2 regions of the Brevibacillus sp. AF8 genome follow, and region 1 is predicted to be linked to the other one. Evidence: riboswitches for the same ligand, from Rfam matches in the RefSeq annotation. Region 1 holds a riboswitch; the other holds the start of a gene.
What was found. Region 1 has a riboswitch for S-adenosylmethionine ahead of KB186_RS14185 (pyridoxal phosphate-dependent aminotransferase). Riboswitches for the same ligand answer to the same signal wherever they lie in the genome.
Positions count from the first base shown of each region.

Region 2: linked by a shared signal. The riboswitch ahead of KB186_RS19085 (homocysteine synthase) and the one ahead of KB186_RS14185 (pyridoxal phosphate-dependent aminotransferase) in region 1 are both predicted to bind S-adenosylmethionine.

Region 1 covers NZ_JAGQDN010000009.1:136,829-144,599, reverse strand. Annotated here, with positions in the region: gene KB186_RS14195 (aminotransferase-like domain-containing protein) at 1-1,165, opposite strand, end outside; gene KB186_RS14190 (hypothetical protein) at 1,356-1,826, opposite strand; gene KB186_RS14185 (pyridoxal phosphate-dependent aminotransferase) at 1,981-3,162, opposite strand; SAM riboswitch class I at 3,246-3,360, opposite strand; gene KB186_RS14180 (MFS transporter) at 3,421-4,677, opposite strand; gene moaC (cyclic pyranopterin monophosphate synthase MoaC) at 4,681-5,163, opposite strand; gene KB186_RS14170 (methylated-DNA--[protein]-cysteine S-methyltransferase) at 5,336-5,875, shown strand; gene KB186_RS14165 (2OG-Fe(II) oxygenase) at 5,868-6,581, shown strand; gene KB186_RS14160 (SPL family radical SAM protein) at 6,594-7,412, shown strand; gene moaD (molybdopterin converting factor subunit 1) at 7,516-7,771, shown strand, end outside.
Region 2 covers NZ_JAGQDN010000015.1:108,947-116,717, forward strand. Annotated here, with positions in the region: gene KB186_RS19065 (DUF58 domain-containing protein) at 1-797, opposite strand, end outside; gene KB186_RS19070 (AAA family ATPase) at 802-1,740, opposite strand; gene KB186_RS19075 (MFS transporter) at 1,789-3,015, opposite strand; gene KB186_RS19080 (ArsR/SmtB family transcription factor) at 3,012-4,061, opposite strand; gene KB186_RS19085 (homocysteine synthase) at 4,215-5,519, opposite strand; SAM riboswitch class I at 5,609-5,715, opposite strand; gene KB186_RS19090 (rhodanese-like domain-containing protein) at 6,027-6,338, shown strand; gene KB186_RS19095 (SCO family protein) at 6,420-7,046, shown strand; gene KB186_RS19100 (YqzG/YhdC family protein) at 7,043-7,381, opposite strand; gene KB186_RS19105 (hypothetical protein) at 7,485-7,771, shown strand, end outside.

The sequences.
Region 1 (7,771 bases):
TGCCCAGTCGTGAAATCGCAAGCTCCGTGTCTTCCCGGTTCAAAAGCGTATAGTTCAAGCGCATCGTATTGAGATGCGGCTCAGCTGCATAAAACGGCTTCCCTGGCACGAATGCCACGCCTTCCTGTACGGATTGGGCCAGCAGCTTCTCTGCATCGAAGTGCTCAGGCAGATTCACCCAGAGGAACATCCCGCCTCTTGGTTTTTCCCACTGTACGCCCTCCCAGTTTTGCGCAATCAAAAGCTCATGCATCCATTCCATGCGCGCCTTGTAGGACTCGCGGATTTTCTCAATGTGGCGCTCCAGATCAAAGCGGGACAACAGCTCATACAGCGCGTACTGGTCGATTGTGCTCGACTGCAAATCCACTGCTTGCTTCGCCTTCACCATCATTTGAATCACGCGGGTATCTCCAATGGCCCATCCGGTACGCAAGCCTGGCGCGACAATTTTGGAGAAGGTACTAGTGTACACCACACAGGAATCGGTCGGATGCTCATCCAGTGAGAAAATCGAACGGTACGGAGCTTCCCCATCGAATTGGATCTCTCCATATGGATCGTCTTCCAGGATGAGAATGTTTTGCGCCTTGCATTGACGAAGCAAGCCTAGACGACGTTCAAGGCTCCATACCTTTCCTGTTGGGTTGGCAAAGGTAGGAATGACATACACCATTTTCGGGCGATACTGGGCAATTTTTTTCGCCAGATCGTCCAAATCCATCCCATTGGCATCACCGTCTACGGGAATCGCTTTGATTCCCCGGAATTGGAACAGCTGAACGGCTGCCAAATAGGTAGGGTTTTCGACGAGAACGACATCGCCTTCGTCTAAATATACACGGCACAACAAGTCAACTGCTTGCTGAGAGCCAGTAGTGATGATCATATTATCTGCACCGACGTTCATATGCTTTTGCTTCATACGGGATGCAATCCACTCACGAAGCGGCAAGTATCCATCGGTCAATCCGTACTGAAGAGCTTTTGCCCCTTGTTCGAATGCGCGATTAAACGCTTCGCGCATCTCTGCGATTGGAAAAGAATCCTCTGCTGGCAGTCCACCTGCGAGCGAGAGCACTTGATTGCCTTGAGTCAGCTTCAAGATTTCCCGGACAGCCGAGGAGGATAGTGCTTCAACAGATTTTGAAAACGAGTACTCCATCTTCCGTTCCCCCTTGATTTTGCTTATCCTTGTTTTATCACTGTCAACAGCGTAAGTCCAATCCTTGCTAGCTATGAGCAGATAGGTTTTGACTATGTCGAGCGGTTGTTCAACCATTAGTCTTGACACACTCCATGCAAAAAACCCCTCCTCGTATCAAACGAAAAGGGGTCCATATGTATCGCTATATCTAGGCGATGCGGAACACACGTGGTTTTTCTGTATGTGGGAGGAAAGAGAGGTCGACATGATTGGACGCTTCTTCCATACCGATATCGCTTGCCAACAGCAATGCCTCTTCCTGGAAGGTCGGCGTACAGCTACCTTCATTCAGCTCACAGAGTCGCTTCAATCGCTTCAGTCTCTCTGCTGATTTTTCTATTCTCATGCATTCGTTCGTCAGCTCACATACGTTGACGTGACGAGCATCAGCGATCATGCTAATATCATTCACATGGACAATCAGTCTTTTGCCTTCTTCTGTAACAAATCCGATCGAGCAAAAATGCGCACCTGACATTTCCAAACGAGTGAGAACAGCATTGGCGTAAACTTCTCCCGTCCGCAAGCGAATCTGGCCTGCTTCAATGGCTCCGCCGATTTTTCTCTCGTTGGCGATCACCGTATACATATCCGTGTAACCGTTAATCTGATAGCGCATGGTACCCTCCCGCTCTCGCTGAGACTAATTATCATTAACAACAATGACATCGTATAATGAAAATCATTATCTGTCAATAATGAGAATGATTTTTATTCTAAAAGGAAAAAGCCACACTCCATTTATACGGTAGTGTGGCCAAATTGCCTCGCTTTTATTTTGTTTTCGTAAATAACCCCAGCCGCTCAATCCGCTGGACCGCTTCCGCAAGACGCTCTTCGTTGGATAACAAAGCCGCTCGCACATAGCCCTCACCTGTGGGGCCAAAGCCATTTCCCGGCGCTACGACGACATGCGCTTTTTCCAAAAGCAGGTCAGAGAACTCCACGGATGTGAAGCCGCTTGGAACAGGAAGCCAAGCAAAAAACGAACCTTGAGATGGTGGCGCCTGCCAGCCAATCCGATGCAGATTGGAATACAAGGCATTACGGCGGCTTTCGTAGACAGCGACGAGATCGCGGACGCACTGCTGCGAATCCGTCATCGCTTTGGCTGCTGCCATCTGTACCGCTCCGAACAGGCTGACGAAGTAATGGTCCTGAATGAGGTTAATCAGACGAACCAGCTCGCGATTTCCTACCATGGCACCCACACGCCAACCTGCCATATTGTACGTTTTGGACAAGGTATAAAATTCTACGCCTACTTCTTTTGCACCCGGAACCTGCATGAAGCTGACCGGCTTTTTCCCGTCATAGCTAATCGCCCCGTAAGCGAAGTCGTGGCAGACGACGATTTCATGTTTTCGGGCAAAACGAATAGTTTCTTCATAAAACTCAAGTGGTGCGTTGACTGCTGTCGGATTGTTCGGATAGTTGAGAAACATCAGTTTCGCTCGATCCAAATCAGCTTGGGAGAGCTGGCTGTAGTCGGGCAAGAAATCATTTTCCGCCTTCAACGGCATCATGGCCATCCGTCCGCCTACGACCGCAACCCCCGACCAATAATCCGGATAGCCTGGGTCTGGAACTAGTGCAACATCGCCTGCGTTCATGAGGACTTGGCAAATCTCTACGAGTCCGGTTTTGCTACCGAACAAAATCGCTACTTCTTCCTCTGGATCGAGGTCCACATCAAATTCTTGCTTATACCAATGAGCCACTGCCTGCTTCAGTTCCACGCGTCCCTGAAAAGGCGGATATTTGTGATGGAGTGGTTGTGCCGCTTGCATCTGTAATTCTTCAATAATGTGCGGCGGTGTCGGCAAATCGGGATTGCCCTGCCCCAGGTTAATGACGTCATGGCCTTGCGCAATGACCTTGTTTACTTTTGCCACCAGGGTCGCAAAAAACTGGGTAGGGAGTCGATCAATCATATCGGAGGGTTGAATGCGCATCTTTGTTCCATTCCTTTCTTGGGCCCAATACAGTAAAACCCCCTTTTTCCATACAGAAAAAGGGGGAGATCAGCTTGGTCACGTCCTTATCTGTCAGGAAAAAATCCTGCTGGAATTGGCACAGCATCTGTCCATCACATGGAACAGATCCGCTGCCGGGCTTCATAGGGCCAGTCCCTCCACCTCTCTGAATAAGTCAAACACACGGAATATACTGTTTTTTCGTCTATATCATACTACTTGAGCACGTAAACCGTGTCAAGATGCTTGGTTCTGTACCGGCATTTGATGCCTTCTTTTCTGAAAAGAGCTGTGGAAGGCAAAGAAGGCGACAGACAACAAACACAAGCCTGCCATCACGAACAATAGTCCCTGCGCGTGAATGGATTGGAAAATGAATGCGCCAAGCAGTGGACCGAGCATCCGCCCAGCCGATCCAGTCCCTGCAATCAGCCCTTGGATAAAGCCTTCTCGTCCCTCAGGCGTAAATTGTGCAGCTACTGCCGGCACCGCTGGCCACACGAGCATTTCGCCCAGCGTCATGATGAACATGCCTGCCACAAAGCCTGCATAAACCGTTGACTGAGACAAAATCAACATCGACAAGGCAAAAATATAAGCGCCCAAGAGCATTTGTGCTTTTAGCGTACGAGCAAAGCGTCGAATGACCCACGCAATCAATGGCTGACCAAACAGGATCAAACCGCCGTTCAGCGTCCACAACAGACTGTATTGACGGAGGGAAATGCCCAGGGTTTGCATATAGGTCGACAGCACCGTCGTCCATTGGACATAGACAATCCAGCTAATTAACAGCCCCCCGCATAATAGCAGCAATGCGCCCCATACCACTTTTGTCTCTTGTTGTGGTTGTCGCAGCACATCACCAGCTACTTGCTCAGGCATGCTTTGTCCAGTCGTCGCGTTTTCGCGTTGTTGTTCCACCATTTTTAGCTGACGCGGCAAAATGAGCATGAACATCGCGAGGACGATCACTTGAGAGATGGCATTACCGAAAAACGTCCAGGCAAACGATACACTTGCCAAGAAGCCGCCCAATGCAGACCCGGCAGCTACCCCCACATTGAGGGAGACATAAATCAGATTGATTCCTTTACGTCCTCCGTCCGGCCATAAAACGACGGCCAATGCATTCATCACAGGAGAAAGTGTCCCGTAAAACAGTCCATTCAACAGAAGCAAGACAACATAAATCGTAAAATCTTGCGTTACACCTAATCCGATCGAAATCAGGATAACACCGATGGAACCTACAATAATAGTGCGCATTTTGCCCCAGCGGTCAAACATCATCCCGCCAACAATACTTCCGATCAAAAATGCGCCTTGATTTAAAAGCAACAAGAAGCCGGCTACAGTCAGCGGCTTTCCGAGATGATTGTGAATATAGATCGTGACTAGCGGCCAAATACACGCCATTCCGGTAGAAAAAATGACGGCAGCAATCGCCAATAAACGAATGCTGCTCGGATAGGATTCCCATTTTTGCCTCATGGCTTACTTCTCTCCCCGATGGAAATCGCCGCTTTTTCCGCCTGTTTTGGATTGCAAACTGGTCGGACCGATTATCATTGCTTTATCCATGGCTTTGCACATGTCATACACCGTCAAAGCCGCTACGCTGACAGCGGTCAACGCCTCCATCTCGACGCCAGTTTTCCCTGTCGTCTTCACGGTTCCTGTAATCGCAAGCGTCGTTTCATCTACAAATGCAAATTGTATGTCGATGCCAGTCAATGGCAGCGGATGACACATCGGGATAATTTCCCACGTCTTTTTGGCAGCCATGACACCTGCTACCTGCGCAACTGCGAGTACATCGCCCTTTTCGATTCGACCTTCGCGGATTCGGGCGAGTGTTTCGGGTTTCATGCTGATTTGGCTCTCGGCTACAGCCACCCGTTTTGTGACGTCCTTCTCGGATACGTCTACCATCCGCGCTCGATTTTGTTCATTAAAATGTGTTAATTGATCTGTCATACTAGAATCGTTCCTCCTCTATCTCCTCCTACCTTACTCCCGCCGCTGGATAAAAGCAATGGGAATGTAGAAGACATTGTTTCGTTATCTTGCTCATCCACTCCTAAAAACGTACGAAGAACAGGTGCTGGAGGTATACTGTGCGTACACAGTTCAAAGGAGGCGTATGGAAATGGAAATGAGGAAGAATCAGACGGTACATTGGTCCATACTTGTGCATGGTGATTGGACCATTTATCTAGCTGCAACGGCTGCCGGGCTTTGTTATGTCGGCTCGGTCAACCAGCCTTTTGCTGAATTGGAAGCTTGGGTTAAAAAACATCACCCACAAAGTTCGCTGGTGCAAGACGATCTATGGCTAAAGCCTTTTGCAACAGAACTGATGGAGTATTTGCAGGGAACGCGCGAGCATTTTTCCATGGATTTCGACCTGTCTGGAACGCCTTTTCAGCTCGCTGTCTGGGAGGCACTGCGCCAAATCCCATACGGTCAAACGGTATCGTACACCGACATTGCAACCATTATTGAAAAGCCTGCTGCTGTTCGTGCTGTCGGTGCAGCAATCGGTGCCAATCCGGTTCTCATTACAGTACCCTGCCACCGCGTCGTCGGTAAAAACGGTTCACTGACTGGCTATCGTGGAGGACTGCCCATGAAGACAACTCTGCTTGATCTGGAGAAAAAGACAAATCGGGGTGTGAAGCATGGCTAAATCAGTGGCAGAGACGATCGCTGCACTTGACTGGCATTCCTTGCAACAGGAGCTAGACAAACAAGGGTATGCAACTTTTCCTTCCTTAATAAGCGCCGATGCGTGCGAAGAATTAATCGCTACGTATGGACAGGATGACCTTTTTCGCAATACGATCCAAATGGCGCGGTACCGTTTCGGTGAAGGGGAGTATCGCTATTATCAAGCTCCCCTTCCCTCGCTTTTGCAGGAGCTTCGCGAAGGCTTTTATCCAATGCTTGCGCAGACTGCGAATCGGTGGCTGGAACTGCTGGGACGCGAAGCTATTTATCCTGCTACCCTCCCTGAATTTTTGGCGCAATGTCACGAGCAGGGTCAGTTGCGCTCTACTCCACTGATTTTGAAATACGAAACAGGTGGCTATAATTGCTTGCATCAGGATATGTACGGCGAGGTGTTCTTCCCGTTTCAAGTGGTTTTTGCCTTGAATCAGAAGGAGAAGGACTACAGGGGCGGAGAATTTCTACTGATGGAGCAACGACTGCGCGCACAGAGCAGGGGACATGTGATAACCTTGGACCAAGGCGCTGGCCTGATTTTCCCGACATCCTACCGTCCAGTGCAGGGAACGCGAGGCTACTATAAAAACACGCTGCGCCACGGTGTCAGTACGATTACCTCAGGAAAGCGCTACAGCCTCGGAATTATTTTTCACGATGCAAAGTGAGGAACGCCCCATATGAAAAGCATCCTTTCCTATAAAATGCCGAAAACCCTCCTTAATAAAGGAAGCGGATTTCTTGCGGATTACACTCACTCGCTCAATCCCTATACGGGCTGTTCTTTCGCCTGCTCTTATTGCTATGTTCGGCAAATGCCTGTCTCTTTGTTTCGCAACGAGCAATGGGGCACGTGGGTTGACATTAAGCAGCAAGCTGCCGATTTATTGCGCAAGGAGCTTTTGCGGGCAAAGAAAAAAGGAAAGGTAACCATCTTCATGTCTTCGAGTACAGACCCGTACCAGCCCATCGAACAAACGGAAAAAGTAACGAGGTCTTTACTCGAAGTCATGGTAGAGAATCCACCCGATTTTTTGCTGGTGCAGACGAGAAGTCCCTTGGTTTGGCGGGATGCAGATTTGTTGCTCCTGCTGGGTGATCGCGTCCGCGTCAGCATGACCGTCGAGACCGATTTGGAGGAGATTCGCCGGTACTTTAGCCCGCAAGCTCCCCCCATTCAAGCGCGGCTCAAAACACTCCAGCGCTTGGCGGAAGCAGGCATCCCTACACAAGCAACGATTGCCCCTGTTTTGCCGAGCAGTGAGTCATTCCCGGAGATTTTGCGCCGCTTGGTCACCCGTGTCTGTGTCGATGACTTTTATATGGGAGATGGCAGCGGCGGCAAACGAACGAAAAGAAACGGCATTCCCGCTCTCTATGAACAGCTGGGACTGGAACAATGGTATGATCCTACCGCCTATCGGATCGTCTATGATCGGCTATTACGTGTTTTTCCGCCGGATCAGATTTATTTGAGTCAGGAAGGCTTCGCCCCTTAGAATCTACTGTTGATTGTAACACCCCATTCATTGGCAACTTTGATCGGTTTATGATATCGTCTAGCCTAGAGAGTAGTATCATCCAGGGAAATGAGGAATTGTCTTGACCATTACAATCTTGTTATTTGCCGGACTCGCCGAACGTGCGAATGCCCGGGAAGTACAGTTGACCTTATCTGAAGGCGCGACCGTTAGCGACCTTCTGCAAGCAGTGGAAAAAGAATATCCTGCGCTCTCTGCGCTTTTGGGCAGTTGCTTTGTTTCTATCAACCACGAATATGCAACGAAAAATCAGATCATTTCAGCCGATGACGAGATTGCCCTCTTACCTCCAGTAAGCGGCGGAGAAGAAGACCCGC
Region 2 (7,771 bases), on a different contig from region 1:
GTCCGTTCATTGGTCATATCGTTATACTTTTGCATCATTGGTTCATAGGAGGGCAGGATATGCCCGACGATCCGCCAGTTCGGATGGGCTGTATACTCGAAAAGACGCGTCTCCAGTGAACCTGTTTTGGCGGTTGCCTTCCAATGGATGTGCTTGAAACGGTCGCCTGGCATGTATGACCGAACACCACGCTGAAAAGTGGGGTCGTCCTGTTGGCGCTGACGAGAGAGCCGATTCCCGTCCGGTTCCGATTCAGCGAGCACGACGGGAGAAAGAGCAAGAGGCAACGGATAGACCAGCAAGGAAAAGGAAACCGACAATGTCATGGCGGTAGGCTCCTCACCCAATAACGGCAAAGTCTCGGATTGAACATCTCTCAGCCAAACTGTTCCGCGTTTGTTCGGGACGAGAATCAAGGTGCGTGTAGCACTTTGCCGCATCGGCAGATCAAACCGCAGGCGAACGCTAGTCCGATGATTGAGGAGTCGCACCTCGTCTGCGCCTTCCACCGAAACATGCTCCGGCAGTGTGAAGCGAAGCCAGGTAGCAGGCAAAGGCAGCCACGAACGATTGTGCAAGCGAACTGTAATGGGCACGGGTGTCCCTGACAGGACGCGCGTTTGATCACTGGACCATTCGAGCGACACCCACTTGGACATGGACTTGGCCCACCAGTCTTGTGCAGCGGGGAGAAAAAAGAAAAAGCCCCCAAACAGAAAGAAAAACCAGTGGCCCGAAAAAACGGCGAAGAGCAGCAAGACAAAACCGATTACGTGAAAGGTTTGCTTGGTGATCATAGCACTACACGCTTTCTTCGACGGGAGCGGGGACGCTGGTCAAGATTTGCTCCACGACTTCCTGCTCCGTCACATGCAGCTCTGCTTCCATAGAGAGGCGGATGCGGTGAGCTGCCAGACTTGGAAACACCACTTTTACATCATCTGGCAAGACAAAAGTACGACCAGAAACGAACGCGTAAGCCTGGGCGGAGCGCAACAGGGCGAGCATGGCGCGTGGACTGATGCCCACCTCAACCGAGCGATGCTGGCGAGTCGCTTCCGTCAGGTCGATGATATAGTCTTCCACTGGTTGGCTGACGTGAACGGTTGTGACCTCGCGTTGCAGAGCCGCAATTTGTTCGACAGTGATGACCGGCTCGACCGCCTCTAATGGGGAGTCGCTGCGGAATCTCCGCAAAATTTCTTTGGCATCCTCTCTTGTACCGTAGCCAAGAGACAGCTTGAAAAGGAAGCGGTCCAACTGTGCTTCTGGCAGTGGATAGGTCCCCTCCGATTCAATCGGATTTTGGGTAGCAATAACCAGCATGGTCGATGGGAGTGGCAGGGTGACGCCTTCAATCGTAACCTGGCGTTCCTCCATGCATTCCAGCAAGCCGGATTGAGTCCTGGGAGTGGCCCGGTTTATTTCATCTGCGAGCAAGACATCCGCAAAAACAGGTCCCTTGCGCAGTTCGAATTCACTTGTTCGTTGATTGAACACGTGTAGACCGACGACATCAGATGGCAGTAGATCCGCGGTGAATTGCAGACGGTTGTAAGAGCCACCAATTGCTTGCGCCAATGTTTTGGCAAGCACGGTTTTTCCCATTCCGGGCAAGTCCTCCAGCAATACGTGTCCACGAGCGAGCAATGCAGTTACTAATAGGCGGATCTGACTTTCCTTGCCCACGATGACGCTGCTGACAGCATGCTGAAGGTTATCCAATGTCGGATGAGTCATGAAAATTCTCCTTTTCCCATTCAAAATTGAGGAGTCGTACGGTTTTTATTATATATGGAATATCCTGTTAGTTACAAATTTTCGAAATAATATTCCCGTAAGCGCAGCGATCACGATGACGGCACCTACAGAGATGTAAAGAGGGCGAATCCCTACCTGATCGCTCAGCTGTCCGCCAAGCCAAATACCGACGGGCATCGTCGCACGCACGATGAGCAAGCGGACAGACAGTACACGCCCCATTAGCTCGGAAGGAACGTGAAGCTGATACAGGCTAGTACTGTGTACTTGGAAAAACGGAGCAAACAGACCAGCCAGTAGTTCGATGGTGATTGCGAGCCAGATGTCATGGGTAAAGCCTATTGCAACAAAGCTCAAGCCACCTAGTACCAGTGATCCCAACATGATCAGGGGCTGTCCGAAGCTGCTACGGAAGCGAGGGACGAGCAAGGAGCCGAAGAAATATCCCAATGGATAGCCAGCCAAGAACAAGCCTACATGAAACGAGGTGCCTTGCAGCTCTCCGGCTACAAAAGGCAGGTTTAGTACGAGTGTGACTCCGACAGCGAATTGGACGAGAGCTGAGTACAGGCCAAGCCAGAGCAGAAGGGGTTTCTGCCAAAAAATCGCTAGACCAGCCTTAAACATGACGAACCAGGATTGCTTCTTGTTGGCAGTATCCGCTGGGGCGATTGGACAAAGAACCAGAAAGAAACCGCTGAGCGCATAGCTGATCGCGACCAATGCGAGTACGGCCTCACCACCAATACTCGCCACGAGAATCCCAGCCAAAGGCGGACCCGTAATCAAGGCAATTCGCAGGACGCTATCCAAATAGGCATTGGCTTGGAGGAGTTGCTCTCTTTTGACCAGAGTAGGGAGGAGCGACTGACTGGCTGGCACATACAGCGGTTGGACGAGACCGTTGATCAAAGCAGTGAAATACAGCGGCCAGAGCGATTCTGTCCCGGAAGTAATGACTGCAAAGGACAAACAAAACGCAGCAGCTCGCATCCATTGAGAAAAAAGCATGACACGCTTCTTATCGAATCGGTCGATGTACGGCCCGGCTACCAACTGAATCGCGAGCGACGGCAAAAAATACAGAAGCCACATCTGTCCGACCGCACCTTGTGAGCCTGTTGCCTGATAGATTATCCAGCTATTGGCGAGGGTACCAAGTGAGGCGCCGAGTTCTGAAATGAGCTGACCGAAAAGAATCCAACGGTAAGAACGCTGCTGCCAGACAGAGGCTTGTACCGCGGTTTGGTTCATGGGTTGCTCCTGTCCAGGAAGTCATCCCACATCAGGGGAAGCTTGTCCAGTGTATGACGGCGTAGTCTGTAACGGGAGCCTGCTTGTTCAACGAGATGGGCAGACCGCAGCATGGACAGGTGATGGTGCACGGTCGATTTCGCCATGGAGAGTTGATCGGTTATCTCTTGCAGACTCAGGTCCTTTTCCGCCAGCAATTTGACCATGCGTAGCCTGTGCTCGTCTCCGAGTGCTTTTAAGGCTTGCACCAGTGAAGGGGGTGGCTGATAAGGATCTACAGCATCGTGCAAATTTTCGTCGGCCACAGGGTAATAAAAAATTTTCGTCCCGACAGCATCGGCCTGTACGGTCCACGGGCGATAGATCGCTTGTGGAATCAGCAGGACGCGTGTCACGGCAGGCTCAGGGAGGTAGTTCGAACCCGTCGCATACTCTACCAAGGCTTCCGGGGTGAGCTTTCCTAGCTTGTTTTGCTTTTGCGACCAATCCCGTTCTAGCATGCGAACGATTTCTTCCTCATGCGGCTTGATGTGAGTGGTATACCAGCCTTCCATCAATTGGAGAATATGGCCCCGCAGCTCTTCTGCATCAACGGAAGTAATATGGCCGATATACGATTCAAAAAAGAGGTGCGCACGGCACGCTTCCTGCAAAGCGGCGCAATCATCTTCGCTTCCTTGTGCAGCCTTCCGCCGTGCTTCCTGCATATTTTCACCGAGATAAGGGAGGGCTTCGTATCGGAGCTGTTCTGTTGAGAGCTCTCTGACATACGAGAGAAAGGAATCCAGATCAGCGAAAGGGCAAAGATCGAGCAGTTGCAAAAGCGTCTTCCACGTGTTGTGCTCCTTCGCATATTCAACCTCTTGCCGTACAGAAGGTGATAGCTCGTCCAACAGTTGGCGCCAGTAGGCAGGAGGGTGTTCCATCGTGTGATGCAATTGATCGTAGGTAGCGGCAGCGATTCCCAGGGCAGCTTCGAATAAAGGAGAATACGAAAGCTCAACCCGGTAGGTCGTTCGTTCACTGCCAATGTTCAAAATCTTCATGTGATCATCCTTCCAAAATTTGTGCATGATTGTATTTTATAAATACCGAATGTTAAATTCAATCTTTTTCGAACGAAAATAGAAAAGGAAAAGAAGAATCACAAAATCTCTATCCAAAGAGATGACGTGATTCTTCTTTCTGTAAAGGTATGGTTAACCTACCGTGGATAATTGCAACGCACGCTGCAGGGCTTGCTCCAAATCGGAAATGATATCGTCAATGGATTCTGTGCCGACGGAGAGGCGAATAAGTCCCGGGGTCACTCCGGCTGCTGCCTGCTCTTCTTCCGTCATCTGCTGATGTGTTGTGCTGGCTGGGTGAATGATGAGTGACTTGGAGTCTCCGACATTTGCGAGATGAGAGAACAGCTTCACTGACTCGATCAATGTTTTTCCTGCCTCAACGCCGCCGCGAATGCCAAAGGTCAGAATCGCGCCAGCACCTTTTGGCAAATATTTTTGTGCCAATTCACGCTGGGAGTCTGACTCCAATCCCGGATAACTCACCCACTCTACGGCAGAGTGATTGGCGAGAAACTGGGCTACTGCCAAGGCGTTTTGGCTATGCCGCTCGATGCGCAGATGCAGAGTTTCTAATCCTTGCAGGAACAAGAAGGAGTTGATCGGGGCGACTGCTGCTCCGATATCGCGCTGGAGCTGAACACGGGCCTTGATAATATAGGCAAGCGGACCGACTGCTTCTGTATAGACGACGCCATGATAGCTAGGGTCTGGTGTAGTCAGACCTGGGAATTTTCCGTTGTTCCAGTCGAATTTTCCAGAGTCTACAATGATACCGCCAATTGCCGTTCCGTGGCCGCCGATGAATTTGGTGGTGGAGTGCACGACGATATCGGCCCCGTGCTCAAAAGGACGGCACAAAATCGGAGTTGCAAAGGTGTTGTCCACGATCAAAGGCACGCCATTTTCGTGAGCAATATGGGCGATCGCCTCGATATCAGCGACATCAATGCGCGGGTTTCCGATTGTCTCGCAAAACACGGCTTTTGTCTTTTCATTGATATAGGACCGGAAATTTTCCGGATTGGATTGATCTGCAAAATGAACCTTGATTCCAAGGCGGGGAAGCGTGTGGGCGAACAGGTTGTAGGTACCGCCGTAGAGGCTGCTGGAAGCGACGATCTCGTCTCCTGCATGCGCAATATTTAAGATCGCGAATGTGATGGCAGCTTGCCCGGATGCGGTTGCGAGTGCGCCAACACCACCTTCAAGTAAGGCAACGCGCTTCTCAAACACATCCTGCGTGGGATTCATGATACGTGTATAGATGTTCCCAAACTCTTTTAAGCCAAACAGGTTGGCTGCATGCTCCGTATCGCGGAAAACATAGGAGGTCGTCTGATAGATCGGAACAGCACGCGAGCCTGTTACAGGGTCAACCTCCTGTCCACCGTGTACCGCAAGTGTTTCTGGCTTCCATTGTTGTTGGTCGGACATGTCCATCTCTCCTTTTACTATGGGGAATCGGCAAATAAAAAAACGGAGCATTCTCCTGAGAAGAAGAAGCTCCATCATGCACGGGCTTTTGTTCATCTCTCAGAATCACTGGATTCTGCAGGAATTGGCACCATGCAGCTAGTCTGCTGGTTGCCGGGCTTCGTAGGGCCTGTCCCTCCACCGCTCTTGATGAAAACAATTGTTGTCGTAATTGTATGAAAATAAAGCCTTGCTGTCAACGATAAATATACAGTTATCGGGGAGGTTTTTATGTATATATGAATGAAGGTGGTTCACTCATGCCATTAATTTGTAACGGTTTTGTCTCAAGCTGTTCACATCCCGTGTGGCTATTGCCGCAGCGAAATAGGAGATAATGGTAGAAAATGGGGAGTATGGATGCATGGTGAAGCCAAGTGCTCTTCGCGTTAGAAAAGTAAAAAAGCGTGTGATATCATGGAGGTGGTTACAACTGATCTGATTGTACATATAGGAGGATAAATAGCGATGAGCCATGGAGTAAAGGAAATTACACCACAAGAGCTGTTGGAAAAGCTGGAAGCCAAAGAGGAACTGCAAGTCATTGATGTACGTGAAGTGGAAGAGTGGAATGCAGGTCACATTAAAGAGGCAAAGCTGATCCCGCTCGGCTTTTTGCCACATCGCATTGATGAATTGGATAAGAACATTCCGATTGTGATGGTTTGCCGCAGTGGTGCCAGAAGCAATACAGCAACAGAGTATTTGAGTGCACAAGGATACGACGTGGCAAATATGGTTGGCGGCATGCTCGCATGGCCAGGTGAAGTGGAACAGTAAGACGTGATAGAAACAGTGTGAATGCCTCCCGTATGTAATCAGGAGGCATCACGCATGGGACAAGCAGGGAGGTAGCAACCCGTGAGTGAAGGAGCACAATTGCAGCAGGAATCTGCAATGAAAAAACATTGGTTTCCTGTGTTAGCTGGTATTATCCTTTTGGCTATCATCGGAGTATTTGGTTATAATTACATGACAGAAGAGAAGATCGAAGTGTTGAAGCCGATCGCGGACTTCACCTTGGACAACAGTGACGGAACAACCTACACATTTCATTCAAGTGCTGGCAAGGTACGATTGGTAGAGTTTATGTTTACCAAGTGCCCGGATATTTGTCCGGCGACTACGTTCAACATGGCCAAGCTGCAAGATCAGCTGAAGGAAAAGGGACTGTTCGGAGACAAAGTGGAGTTTGTTTCCATTTCTTTTGACCCTGATAACGATACGCCGGAAGTCTTGCAGGAGTATGCAGCCAAGTTCAAGGCAGATCAGAGTGGCTGGAAGTTCCTGCGTGGGGACGCTCAGGCTGTAGAGAAAGTGACGAAGGATTTTGGTCTGATGGTCATTAAGGAGCCAGATGGTTCTTATTCACATACGGCTCGCATGTTCCTGGTGGATGGAGATGGAAACATGCGTCGCGCGTACGGGATGGCAGCCAACATGGAACTGGATGTCATGATGAAAGAGATGGTACAGCTCGCTGACTAGCGGGTCTCCTCATAGGAGATGTTTACGACTTCTTCTGTCTGATTCACGAATTCAATATGAACGAGTAACGCCCACCTGCGATTGCTTTCTTGAAGCAAGAGCTTAAACGTCTCTTCCGACGTGGTGGGCGTTTTTTGTTTTCGTCCGACATGCAGGTAATCCACAATTTGAGCGCTTGGATATCGCTTCATCGTTTCCTGCATTGCGAGTCTGCCCCATTTTGCATAGGAAGGCTGGGCGTAGGTAGGGACCGTCTGAAAGATGAAGAGGAAAAGTACGATAGAGAGAAGGGGCATCATGTTCCGATAGCGAAATAGGCGACGAGTGGTTTGCACTTGCTGATCCCTCTCCTTTTCGAAATGGCTTGCCATGTATTTTGAAGACTTTTCGGAATATGATTCGTAGAAAATAATGACAATGAAGTGCGGGAGGTATTCGATGCATTACTTGCTCATTCCCTTATTTGGCGTTCCTGTGTTAGTGGGGGTTCTTGCGGCGATTTTCCAAAAGCCTCCTTTCTGGAAAAAATGGGGGCTCACGATTGCTTCAGCGGTATTGATTTACGGGGGCTGCTTCGCCGCGAATGTATATTGGCAAATGAAGTATGGCATTCCGGTGCTGCCCACGGAGGCCGACTTGGAGGTATTTTTCTATTTTTGTATCCTGTTGGTGTTTGTTTGTATCCTCCTGTATATTGGCTTTTTGATCACGATGAGAAAACAGTT